3 regions of the Streptomyces sp. NPDC028711 genome follow, and region 2 is predicted to be linked to each of the others. Evidence: riboswitches for the same ligand, from Rfam matches in the RefSeq annotation. Region 2 holds a riboswitch; each other region holds the start of a gene.
What was found. A riboswitch is a leader RNA that binds a small molecule or an ion and turns the genes downstream of it on or off. The one in region 2 is predicted to bind cobalamin.
Positions count from the first base shown of each region.

Region 1 (3,889 bases), on a different contig from region 2:
GGATCAGCAGGTTCCCGCGCCGGAGCGCGGCGAGGACGATGTCGCCCTCGGGGTTGCGGGAGCGGTCCAGGAACATCTCGCCGGGCGGCGGGCCCCAGTGCTCCTCGACGTGGCCGCGCAGCTCCTCGGGGAGCGTCGCGTACCAGCGCTTGTAGTCGGCGGCCGGGATGCGGACCGGGTTGCGGGCGAGCTGCTCCTCCGTCAGCCAGTCCTGGTCGTGGCCACCGGCCTCGATGAGGGCGTAGATCAGCTCGTCGCCGTCGCCGGAGACCAGGCCGGGAAGCTCCTCGACCGGCCCGAAGTCGTACCCCTCGGCGATCAGACGGCGGAGCAGGGAGACGGCGGAGGCGGGGGTGTCGAGGCCGACGGCGTTGCCGATGCGGGAGTGCTTCGTCGGGTACGCGGAGAGGACGAGCGCCAGCTTCTTCTCGGCGTTCGGGATGTGGCGGAGCCGGGCGTGCCGTACGGCGATCCCGGCGACGCGGGCGGCACGCTCGGCATCGGCCACGTACGCGGGCAGGCCGTCCTCGTCGATCTCCTTGAAGGAGAACGGGACGGTGATGAGCCGGCCGTCGAACTCGGGGACGGCGACCTGGCTCGCGGCGTCCAGCGGGGAGAGGCCCTCGTCGTTCTCCTCCCAGGCGGACCGCGAGCCGGTCAGGCACAGGGCCTGCAGGATCGGCACGTCGAGCGCGGCGAGCGCCCCCGCGTCCCAGGCCTCCTCGTCGCCGCCGGCCTGCGCCTCGGCGGGCTTGGTGCCGCCGGCGGCGAGGACGGTGGTGATGATCGCGTCCGCGCCACGAAGGGTGTCGAGCAGCTCCGGCTCGGGGGCGCGCAGGGATGCCACGTACAGCGGGAGCGCCCGCGCGCCGGCGTCCTCGATCGCGTCGCAGAGCGTGCCGACGAAGGCGGTGTTCCCGCTCATGTGGTGGGCGCGGTAGTAGAGCACGGCGACGGTCGGGCCGCTGTCGTTCTTCACGGTCCGGTCCAGGGGCCCCCAGGTGGGGGCGGCGGCCGGGGCCTCGAAGCCGTGGCCGGTGAGCAGGACGGTGTCGGAGAGGAAGCGGGCCAGCTGCTCCAGGTTCGCGGGGCCGCCGTGCGCGAGGTAGGCGTGCGCCTCGGTGGCGACGCCGATGGGCACGGTGGACGTCTCCATCAGCTGGGCGTCGGGTGCCTGTTCGCCGCTGAGGACGACGACCGGCTTTCCGGCCGCGCGGACCGCGTCCAAGCCGTCCTCCCAGGAGCGGAGGCCGCCGAGGAGCCGTACGACGACGAGGTCGGCGCCGTCCAGGAGGCCGGGGAGCTCGGCGAGGGGGAGTCGGGCGGGGTTGGCGAAGCGGTACTCCACCGGGCCGCCGGCCGCGCGGGCGCTGAGCAGGTCGGTGTCGGAGTGCGACAGCAGCAGAAGCATGGCGAGCGCAGGCCTTCCTCGGGGTTGTCCGCGCCCCGGGTGGTCGTATGGACGGCAGGAGTTCCTGACTCACTCGTTCCGTTTCCAGAACGGGTTCACAGTGGCGGGACCGCGCCGGATTCTCACCGGGCTTCCTCCCCGGGGTCCTGGGACCCCATGCCGATCTGCATCCTAGATCGTGGCGCCCAGGGGCGGGGCGGGCCGTCGAGTCGGCCTGATCACACCCGGTGGGCGGCCGGTGGCCCGTGGGTATGCTCGCCGCCATGCCGCCCACCCCGTCCACGACGCCCGAACCGGGCGAAGCCCGCATACGGGACCGAGGCGACGCCTGCCCCGGGGCGCTGCGTCTGCACCCCGCGGAGGACGGCCGTCTCGCCCGACTCCGCCTGCCCGCAGGCCGTCTGACGCCTCCTCAGGTCGAGGCGCTCGCGGTCGCGGCGGAGACCCTCGGCGACGGGCGGATCAGCATCACCTCGCGCGGAAACGCGGAGCTGCGGGGCCTCGCGGACGGCTGCGGCGCGGAGCTCGCGGCGCTCCTCGCGGAGGCGGGCCTGCTGCCCTCCGCCACCCATGAACGCGTCCGCAACATCGTCGCCTCGCCCACCGCGGGCCTCGACGGACTCGGATGCGCGGACGTGCAGTTGTGGGCGCGCGACCTTGACTCCGCCCTCTGCGCCGAGCCCCGGGCGGCCGCGCTTTCCGGCCGTTTCCTCTTCGTCCTCGACGACGGGCGCGGGGACGTGGCCACGCTCGGCGGGGATGTGAAGTTGATCGCAGGGGCGGACGGGACCGCCGTGCTGTGGCCCGGTGACCGGCAGGTCTTCCGGCTCGCCGCGGCCGACGCCGTACGGGCCGCCCTCGTCGCCGCCCTCGCGTTCCTCGACGCCGCCGACGCGGCAGGGAGCGGGGCCTGGCGGCCCCGGGAACTGCCCGCCGCCCATGTGCCGGACTGGGCCGGGGCCCTGGCGCGTGCGGGGATCGCGGCCGAGCCCGTACCCGTACCGCCGCCGCCCGCGTCCACGCCGCCCGCGCCCGGGGTCCTGCCCGGCGGCGCCCTGCACGTCCTCGCGCCCCTCGGCCGGCTGACCGCGGCTCAGCTGCGGGCCCTGCTGCCCGCCGACGAGGTCCGGCTCACGCCGTGGCGGGGAGCGGTCGTCGTGGGAGCCTCGGCCGGCCGGCTCGGCGACCTGGCGGCGCACGGCCTGATCACCCGCCCCGACGCCCCCCTGGCCGGGGTCTCCGCCTGCACCGGACGGCCCGGCTGCGCCAAGTCCCTCGCCGACGTCCGGGCGGACGCGCTCACCGTGCCCGCCGGGCCGCTGCCCGTGCACCTCTCCGGGTGCGAGCGGCGCTGCGGTCACCCGTACGGCGCCTGGGTCGACGTCCTCGCCACCGCCACCGCCACCGGCGACGACACCTATCTGGTGGACGGCGTCCCCACCCCCCGTACCTCCCTGTCCGAAGCCGTCGCGGCGGCCCGCGCCCCGTCGATTCCCACGCCCCATACGAGATGAGCGAGAGCGACACCATGTTCGACTACGAGAAGGACGGGACGGAGATCTACCGTCAGTCCTTTGCCACGATCCGCGCCGAGGCGGATCTCGCGGGCCTGCCCGCCGACGTCGCCCAGGTGGCGGTCCGGATGATCCACGCCTGCGGCATGACCGACCTCGTGCGGGACCTCGCGTACTCCCCCGGGGTCGTCGCGAGCGCCCGCGCCGCCCTGCGCGCCGGTGCGCCGGTCCTCTGCGACGCGCAGATGGTCGCCAGCGGCGTGACCCGCAAGCGGCTGCCCGCCGACAACGAGGTGCTCTGCGGGCTCTCCGACCCGTCCGTGCCCGGTCTCGCCGCCGAACTCGGCACGACCCGCTCCGCCGCCGCCCTCGAACTGTGGCGGGACCGCCTCGAAGGCTCCGTCGTCGCCATCGGCAACGCGCCCACCGCCCTCTTCCACCTCCTGGAGATGGTCGCGAAGGGCGCCGGGAAGCCCGCCGCCGTCCTCGGCATACCGGTCGGCTTCATCGGCGCCGCCGAGTCCAAGGACGCCCTCGCCGCCCAGGACCTCGGCCTCGAATACCTCGTCGTACGGGGCCGTCGCGGCGGCAGCGCGATGACGGCCGCCGCGATCAACGCGATCGCTCACGAAGCGGAGATCCAGGCATGAGCGGCACGAACACCGTGAAGGGCAGGCTGTACGGGGTCGGCCTCGGCCCCGGCGACCCCGAGCTGATGACGCTGGCGGCCGTGAGGGCCATCGCCGCCGCCGACGTGATCGCGTACCACTCGGCCCGCCACGGCCGCTCCATCGCCCGCTCGATCGCCGCCGAGCACCTCCGCGAGGACCACATCGAGGAGCGGCTGATGTACCCGCTCACGGTGGAGACCACGGACCACCCCGGCGGCTACCGGGGCGCCCTCGACGACTTCTACGAGGAGGCCTCGGCCCGCCTCGCCGCCCACCTCGACGCGGGCCGCACG
Region 1 is NZ_JBVHUJ010000007.1:2,298-6,186, forward strand. Features, by position in the region: gene cobN (cobaltochelatase subunit CobN) at 1-1,411, opposite strand, end outside; cobalamin riboswitch at 1,451-1,587, opposite strand; gene ACZ4VK_RS21905 (cobalamin biosynthesis protein CobG) at 1,663-2,925, shown strand; gene ACZ4VK_RS21910 (precorrin-8X methylmutase) at 2,922-3,575, shown strand; gene ACZ4VK_RS21915 (precorrin-2 C(20)-methyltransferase) at 3,572-3,889, shown strand, end outside.
Region 1: another riboswitch for cobalamin. It lies ahead of cobN (cobaltochelatase subunit CobN); the one in region 2 lies ahead of ACZ4VK_RS12965 (ABC transporter substrate-binding protein).

Region 2 (3,889 bases):
GTCGGTGAGGCCGGTGCGTGTGAGCGCGGAGAGGACGGCTGTCTCGTCGGCGGCCGAGGGGGGCGTCCAGGCCCTGCGGTGGGGCACGCGGCCGAGACGGACGACGTCGGTGACGGTCAGGTCGGTCTGGGTGTCGGCCTGTTGCTCGACCGTGGCGAGGCGCCGGGCGACCGTCCGGCGGCCGAGACCGGCCAGCGGGTCGCCGTCGAGGGTGACGACCCCGGAGTCCGGGGCCAGGACGCCCGCGAGGAGGCGCAGGAGGGTCGACTTCCCCGAGCCGTTGGGCCCGAGGAGACCGGTGACCGTGCCGGGGGCGAGGGTGACGCTGACCCCGTCGAGGACGAGGGTGCCGCCCGCGGTGCGCGAGACCCGGTCGGCGCGGAGCCCGAGGCCCGCCCCGGGGGCCGTGCCCGTTTCCGCGACCACGTCGGCGTGCGGGCTCGGGGTCATCGGGCGCTCCTGGTGCGGTACAGGACGAGGACGAAGGCCGGGACGCCGATCAGCGAGGTCACCACGCCCACCGGCACCTCCTGGGGGTCGAGGACCGTACGGGCGAGCGTGTCGGCCCAGACCAGGAACACCGCGCCGGCCAGGGCGGTGACCGGCAGCAGCCGGGCGTGCCCCGGGCCGGCCAGGGCGCGGGCGGCGTGCGGCAGGACCAGGCCGACGAAGCCGATCGCTCCTGCGGCGGAGACCAGGGCGGCGGTCAGGAGGGCGGTGACGCACAGCAGGACGAGCCGTGTCCGGGTGACGGCGACACCGAGCGCGGCGGCGGCCTCCTCGCCGAACGCGAACGCGTCCAGGGTCCTCGCGTACCCGCCGCAGATCAACAGGGCCGCCGCGAGCACCGCGCCGCACACCCCCACGTCACCCCAGCCGGCCCCGCCGAGCGAGCCGAGCAGCCAGAAGAGCACGCCCCGCGTGGTCTCGGCGTCGGCCGCCGTCATCACGACGAAGGAGGTGAGGGCGGAGAAGAGCTGCATCGCGGCGACGCCCGCGAGCACCACCCGGTCCGTCGAGCCGCCGAGGGTGTGGCTGAGCAGCAGGACGAGCGCGAAGGAGAGCACCGCTCCGAGGAACGCCCCTCCGGTGACGGAGAGGACGCCTCCGCCGACGCCGAGGACGACGACGGCGACCGCGCCGGTCGAGGCGCCCGAGGAGACGCCGAGGACGAAGGGGTCGGCGAGCGGATTGCGCAGCAGCGACTGCATCACCGCGCCGCAGACCGCGAGTCCGGCTCCGCAGACGGCGGCGAGGAGGGTGCGGGGCAGCCGGAGCTCCCACACGATGCCGTCCCTGATCGGCGAGACCTCAGGGGCCTCTCCGCCGAGATGGGCGGCGACCACGGACCAGACGTCGCCGACGCCGATGTCCGCCGGGCCGATGGTGATCGCGACGGCCACCGAAACGGCCAGGACGGCGAGGCCGGCCACCGTCCACAACAGCGCCGCGCCCCCTCCGCGTACGACGGCGGCCGCCCGACCGGCCGAGGCGACGCCCGCCGCCTTGCGGGGCGGCGGCACGGTCAGGTCGCGGGGCGGGGTGGGGGCCTCACCGGGCGGGGGCACGGTCACGACGCCGGGCGGGGGTTCGGCCTCACCGGGCGGCGGCACGGTCACGGCGCCGGGCGGGGGTTCGGCCTCACCGGACGGCGGCACGGTCACGGCGCCGGGCGGGTTCGGCGTCACTTCGTGAGACCGTACGTGCGGAGGGCCGCCGCCACCTTCTCGACGCCCTCGACGGTACGGATCGTGGGGTTCATGGCCTGCCCGCTGAGCAGCACGTACCGCTTCTTCCGTACCGCCGTCATGTTCCGGGTGACCGGGTCGGACTCCAGGAACTCGATCTTCTTCGCGGCGCTCTCGGCGGACTGCGAGCGGCGGGTCAGATCGCCGATGACGAGGACGTCGGGGTCGCGGTCGGCGACCGTCTCCCAGTTGATCTGCGGCCACTCCGCGCGCGTGTCGTCGAAGACGTTCTTCGCGCCGAGCGCGCGGGTGACGATGCCGGGCGCGCCGCAACACCCCGCCATGTAGGGCGATTCGGCGTTGGCGAACCAGTAGAGGACCGTGACGTCCCCGAAGTCGCCCCCGGCGGTGGCCTTCGTCACCCGGGACGAGAGCTCCGCGACCAGCTTCTCGCCGCGCTCCGGGACCGCGAACACCCGGGCCAGGTCGCGGATCTCGCCGTACACGGTCTCCATGGTCAGGGGCCGGGTGCGGATGCCGTCGCCGTCGCCGCTGTTGTCCTTGCCGACGCAGTCGGTGGGCGAGAGGTAGGTGGGGACGCCGAGCTCCTCGAACCGCTCGCGGGGAGCCACCCCGCCCTTGCCGAGGGTGTACGCGAAGGACGCGGCGGCGAAGTCGGGTTCGGCGTCGAGCACCTTCTCGAAGGAGGGGTAGCGGTCGGCGAGGCGCGGGACCTTCGCGTTCTGCTTCTCAAGGCCCTTGAGCACGGGGTCGGTCCAGGTGGCGGTGCCCACCATGCGGTCGGCCAGACCGAGGGAGAGCATGATCTCCGCCGTCCCCTGGTCGAGGGCGACGGCCCGCCGCGGCGGCCCCTCGACGGTGACCCGCCGGCCGCAGTTGTCGTCGATCGTCACCGGGTACCCCTGCCGCGGGCCGCCGGACGTGTTCTTCGAGGGCTGTACGGCGGATCCGCCGCCGCAACCGGTCACGGTCAGGAGCAGGGCGCCGGCCAGCAGGAGGGCGGCGGAGCGGGCGGGATGTGCGAAGGGCACGGGAATTTTCCTCTGCGGCCACGGCTCATACGCGGAGCCTGTCGTACGGAGCTCCCCGGCCGACAGCGTGCCTCCGGGGCCGCCAGCAGGTCTTCGGACTCGGGGTCATCCGGACGGAGCGCCTTCCCGGGCCGTCGTGCCGCCCAGTGGCCGATGCTCCGCCCGTCGCCCTCACCGCTGCGCGTCAGTTCCGGTCTCGCACCGGATTCCCTGACCCGTGCGCGTACCCCGTTCGGGTGCGTGCAAAGGTACGACTGGCCTCGGCACAGTACCACCGGCCCGCTCCCCCGCCCGGGGGCGCCACCGGTGGCACGTGTCCGCGCCGTTGGGACGTCAGACGCGCAGTTCCCTCGCCTCGAAGCGGCCGTCACCGAGGACGAGGACGAAGGAGACCTGCTGTCCCTCGGAGAGCGAGTGCTGCTCGCCCTCGATGTCCGCGGCGCTGAAGTAGACCTGTTCCTCGGAGCCCACGGGAAGGACGAATCCGTACCCGCCGGCGCGGTTGAAGGACTGGACGAACCCGTTGCTTCTGCCTTCCACGGCGGCCTCCTCGTCGTCATGGGCGACACGGCCGAGGGGAGAGGGCGCCCGTCCCGGCCGCATCCGCGTCTCAGGGGACTTGTACCCCGTCGGCGCGCTCTTCGCCCGTTGACCATGGCCCGGGCGGACGCTCTTCGGCCCTGGTGTGCGCGCCCCTCCCCCGAGTCTCGTACAATCTTCAACAGAGGCCCGGTGCCGGAGATCCCCCGTGTCCGACACCGGGCCTCACCCTGCCCTCACTCCATCCGTGGTGACTCCACTCCCACGGGCGCCCGAAAGATCCCGTGAGGCGCTGTTTCGTCCGGACGCCATCGGGCAGCAGCACCTCGTGCCACCGGCGGCCACCGGGGCGCGTGCGAGCGACGTCAGGGAGAGGACCATGAGCCACCACGACAGGCACGGCAGCGACCAGGACGCTCACCCCGAGCCTCCGCGGACCACACCGTCCGGCGCGGAGGGCGAGAGCGGTGACGCGGAGGCACGGCGCGAGGCGGAGGAGGCCGTGCTGGGCGGGCCGGAACCCGACGAGGACGACGCGCACGGCAGCACCGCCAAGCGACAGACCCCCGGGCTCGGCCGCGAGGAGCAGCGGAGACCGCACCCGTGAGC
Region 2 is NZ_JBVHUJ010000003.1:421,102-424,990, forward strand. Features, by position in the region: gene ACZ4VK_RS12955 (ABC transporter ATP-binding protein) at 1-450, opposite strand, end outside; gene ACZ4VK_RS12960 (FecCD family ABC transporter permease) at 447-1,568, opposite strand; gene ACZ4VK_RS12965 (ABC transporter substrate-binding protein) at 1,685-2,740, opposite strand; cobalamin riboswitch at 2,828-2,952, opposite strand; gene ACZ4VK_RS12970 (cold-shock protein) at 3,074-3,280, opposite strand; gene ACZ4VK_RS12975 (hypothetical protein) at 3,660-3,887, shown strand.

Region 3 (3,889 bases), on a different contig from region 2:
TACTCGGGGCCGCGCCCACCGTGTCGGTGATGCCCTGACCGTCCCCCACGGCTCCGACCGCGACCTCACCCTCCCCGACGCCCCGGGCCGCCTCGGCCCTTGCCGCCCCCTGCCTGCGGCCCCGCCGCAGACCGAAGTAGTACGCGAGGACGCCCGCGCCCAGCGCCGCCTGAAGGGAGAACAGCGCGGACTCGATCTCCCCGGACGGCGGCTCGTACAGGGGGCTGAACCACGGCTCGTAATCCGGCCGGAGCTCCGTGATCGCGGTCTCCGCCTCCGCGTCAGCCCCCGTGAACGGCTCCTCCTTGTGGTCCCCGAGCCCCAGTGCCAACGGCAGTACGGCGAGCGCCGCGACGACGAACAGCAGCAGCGCGTTGATCTTCGTGTTCCGGCTCATCGCGCGCTCGCCTCCTTCTCGCGTCGCGCCGCCGTGCGTCCGCCGAGGACGCCGAGCCGGGTGAGTTCGCCCTTGCTGGACTGCGTGAGCAGCCGCATCACGAGCACGGTGAGCAGGCCCTCGCTCACGGCCAGCGGGATCTGCGTCACCGCGAAGATCCCGCCGAACTTGGCGAGCGCGCCGACCACACCGCTCCCCGGGTCGGGGAAGGCGAGCGCCAGCTGCACGCTGGTGACGCAGTACGTGGACAGGTCGGCGACGAACGCCCCCGAGAAGACGGCGACCATCAGGGGCGCACCGGACCGGCGAAGGAGCAGGTACGTCCCGTATCCCGCCCAGGGGCCGACGATCGCCATCGAGAAGACGTTCGCGCCGAGCGTGGTCAGCCCGCCATGGGCGAGCAGCAGGGCCTGGAAGAGGAGTGTGATCGTCCCGAGGACCGCCATGATCGGCGGCCGGAACAGGATCGCACCGAGACCGGTACCGGTCGGATGCGAGCAACTACCCGTCACCGACGGCAGTTTGAGCGCCGAGAGGACGAAGGTGAAGGCGCCGGAGGCGCCGAGCAGAAGGGTGGACTCGGGGTTCGACCGTACTTCACGGGTCAGCGCGCGGACCCCGTGGACGACGAACGGCGCGGACGCGACGCCCCAGGCGGCCGCGTGCACAGGGGGCAGATACCCCTCGGCTATATGCATGGTTGGGAGACCCTCTCCAGCACCTCGTGGATGGACAACGCACCCTGGCCGGTCTCCTGGCTGACGGTCATACGTCCGGACTCCGCCTTCCCACACCACGACGGTCTCCCGTCGCGGTCCAGTGGCTTCCCCGAGGGTGTTCCCCCCGAGGGTGGAGCCGGACCTCCCGATCACAGTGGCGAGGGCCGCACCGGTACTGCACCGGTTTCCCGTACACCAAGGCGCTGTGACACTAGTGCGTTGACCAGGTACATCACAACACGGTCGCCACGCGGTGCGGCTTCTCGCTCACTCCACGCAGTCATTCCACGGGGCAGGGCACACGCCTCACGCGGTCATTCCGGGCATCGGGGACATGCCCCCTGGGGAGCTCATCTCCGAGGACGCGGACACGCCCTGACCAGGTGATTCCTGTCGCCAGGCCGCACACTTCGCGCAGTCGTTCCTGGCGGCGGACCGCACACCCCGTGCGGTCATTTCCCCGGCGGGCGCACACCCTCGCGACGGTCACTCCGCCCGACAGGCGTACGCCCCCCGCCCAGTCACTCCTTGCGATAGCCGTACGCCTCCGCAGCCGCAGCCGCCACCGCGTCGAGATCCCCGCCGGCGCTCGCCGTGACAAGCGCGGCGACCGCGCCCTCGACGAACGGCGCGTCCACGAGCCGCGCGCCCTCGGGCAGCTCGTCGCCCTCGGCGAGCAGCGCCTTCACGGTGAGCACGGCGCTCCCCAGGTCGACCAGGATCGCCACTCCGGCGCCCCGGTCCACGGCCTTCGCCGCCTGGCTGATCAGCTCGGAACTCGTCCCCAGGCCACCGTCCGGGGTCCCGCCGGCGGGGGCGATCGGCGCCAGGTCGCCGCCGCCGGAGAGCCCCCGGGCCAGCTCGGCCACGGCGGTCGCGACGGCGGCGCTGTGCGAGACGAGCACGATGCCGACGGGCGCGGAACCGCCGGGGGCCGCCGCGCCCTCGGCCACGGGGCTCATGACGCCCCCTCCGTACGCGCGGTGTCGTCGAGCGCGGCGAACAGCAGTGCCGAGGAGGTGGCCCCCGGATCCTGGTGCCCCACCGACCGCTCGCCCAGATAGCTGGCCCTGCCCTTGCGCGCCCGCAGGGGTACGGTCGCGAGGGCGCCCTCCTCGGCGGCGGTACGGCCCGCCGCGAACGAGGCTCGCAGGCCCTCCACGGCAGGAACGAGCGCGTCCAGCATCGTCTTGTCGCCCACCTGCGCACCGCCCAACTGGGACACGGCGGACACACCGGAACCGAGGGCCTCGGCCAGCTGCTCCCTGGTGATCCGCTCGGCGTCGCCGAGGGTCTTGCCGGTACGGCGCAGCAGCGTGCCGTACAGCGGTCCCGACGCGCCGCCGACGGTGGAGATCAGCTGCCGTCCGGCGGTGGTGAGCACGGCACCGGGCGCAGCGGGCGGCTCCTTGGCGAGTGTCTCCGTGACGGCGGCGAACCCCCGCCTCAGGTTCGTGCCGTGGTCGGCGTCGCCGATGGCCGAGTCGAGCTCGGTGAGCCGGTCCGCCTCACGGTCGACGGCCTCGGCCACCGCGGTCAGCCAGCGGACCAGGAAGTCCGCGCCGAAGGTCTCCGTCATGCCGGTCCCCTCTCCCATCCCTCGTCTCACCGGCCCCAGCGCAGCGCGGGCGTCTGTACGGGCGCGTCCCACAGGCGGAGGAGCTCCTCATCCACCTCGCACAGCGTCACCGAGCAGCCGGCCATGTCGAGCGAGGTCACGTAGTTGCCGACGAGGGTACGGGCCACCGGCACGCGCCGCTCGCCGAGCACGCGCTGCACCTCCGCGTTGAAGCCGTACAGCTCCAGGAGCGGGGTGGCGCCCATGCCGTTCACCAGCGCGATCACCGGCGCGGACGGGCGGAGGTCCTCGACGACGGCGTCGACGGCGAAGTCGGCGATCTCCCGGGAGGTCATCATCGGCCGCCGTTCGCGGCCCGGTTCGCCGTGGATGCCGATGCCCAACTCCAGCTCGCCCGAAGGGAGATCGAAGGTGGGGCTGCCCTTGGCGGGGGTGGTACAGGCGCTCAGGGCCACGCCGAAGGACCGGGAGCGCTCGTTGACCCGGCGGGCGATGGCCTCCACCCGCTCGAACGGCGCGCCCTCCTCGGCGGCGGCGCCCGCGATCTTCTCGACGAAGAGCGTGGCGCCCGTCCCGCGCCGGCCCGCCGTGTACAGGCTGTCCGTGACGGCGACGTCGTCGTCGACGAGGACCTTGGCGACCTGGATGCCCTCGTCCTCGGAGAGTTCCGCCGCCATGTCGAAGTTGAGCACGTCCCCGGTGTAGTTCTTGACGACGAACAGCACGCCTGCCCCGCTGTCGACGGCAGCGGCGGCCCGGACGATCTGATCGGGCACGGGAGACGTGAACACCTCGCCGGGACACGCGGCCGCCAGCATCCCGGGCCCCACGAACCCCCCGTGCAGGGGCTCGTGCCCGGAGCCGCCACCGGACACCAGCGCGACCTTCCCCGCCATGGGCGCGTCCCGCCGCATCACGACCCGCCGCTCCACGTCCACGGTGAGCTCGGGATGAGCGGCCGCCATCCCACGCAACGCGTCGGCGACGACGGTCTCGGGAACGTTGATGAGCATCCTCATACGTAACTCCTGGCTACGCTAGCGAGTGTGACGCCGACCTCTTGCCGACCTTCATGACGAGGCATCAGATTGCTGACCCGCGATGCGGGTTCGCGGGTGCGGTTCGTGGTGCCTTCAGCAGTATCGATGGTTTGCGCCGACGATCACAGACCACCGGCATCGCGCGTCGATGCCG
Region 3 is NZ_JBVHUJ010000002.1:651,093-654,981, forward strand. Features, by position in the region: gene ACZ4VK_RS08750 (energy-coupling factor ABC transporter substrate-binding protein) at 1-397, opposite strand, end outside; gene ACZ4VK_RS08755 (energy-coupling factor ABC transporter permease) at 394-1,095, opposite strand; cobalamin riboswitch at 1,125-1,358, opposite strand; gene ACZ4VK_RS08760 (PTS-dependent dihydroxyacetone kinase phosphotransferase subunit DhaM) at 1,638-2,078, opposite strand; gene dhaL (dihydroxyacetone kinase subunit DhaL) at 2,075-2,695, opposite strand; gene dhaK (dihydroxyacetone kinase subunit DhaK) at 2,722-3,714, opposite strand.
Region 3: another riboswitch for cobalamin. It lies ahead of ACZ4VK_RS08755 (energy-coupling factor ABC transporter permease); the one in region 2 lies ahead of ACZ4VK_RS12965 (ABC transporter substrate-binding protein).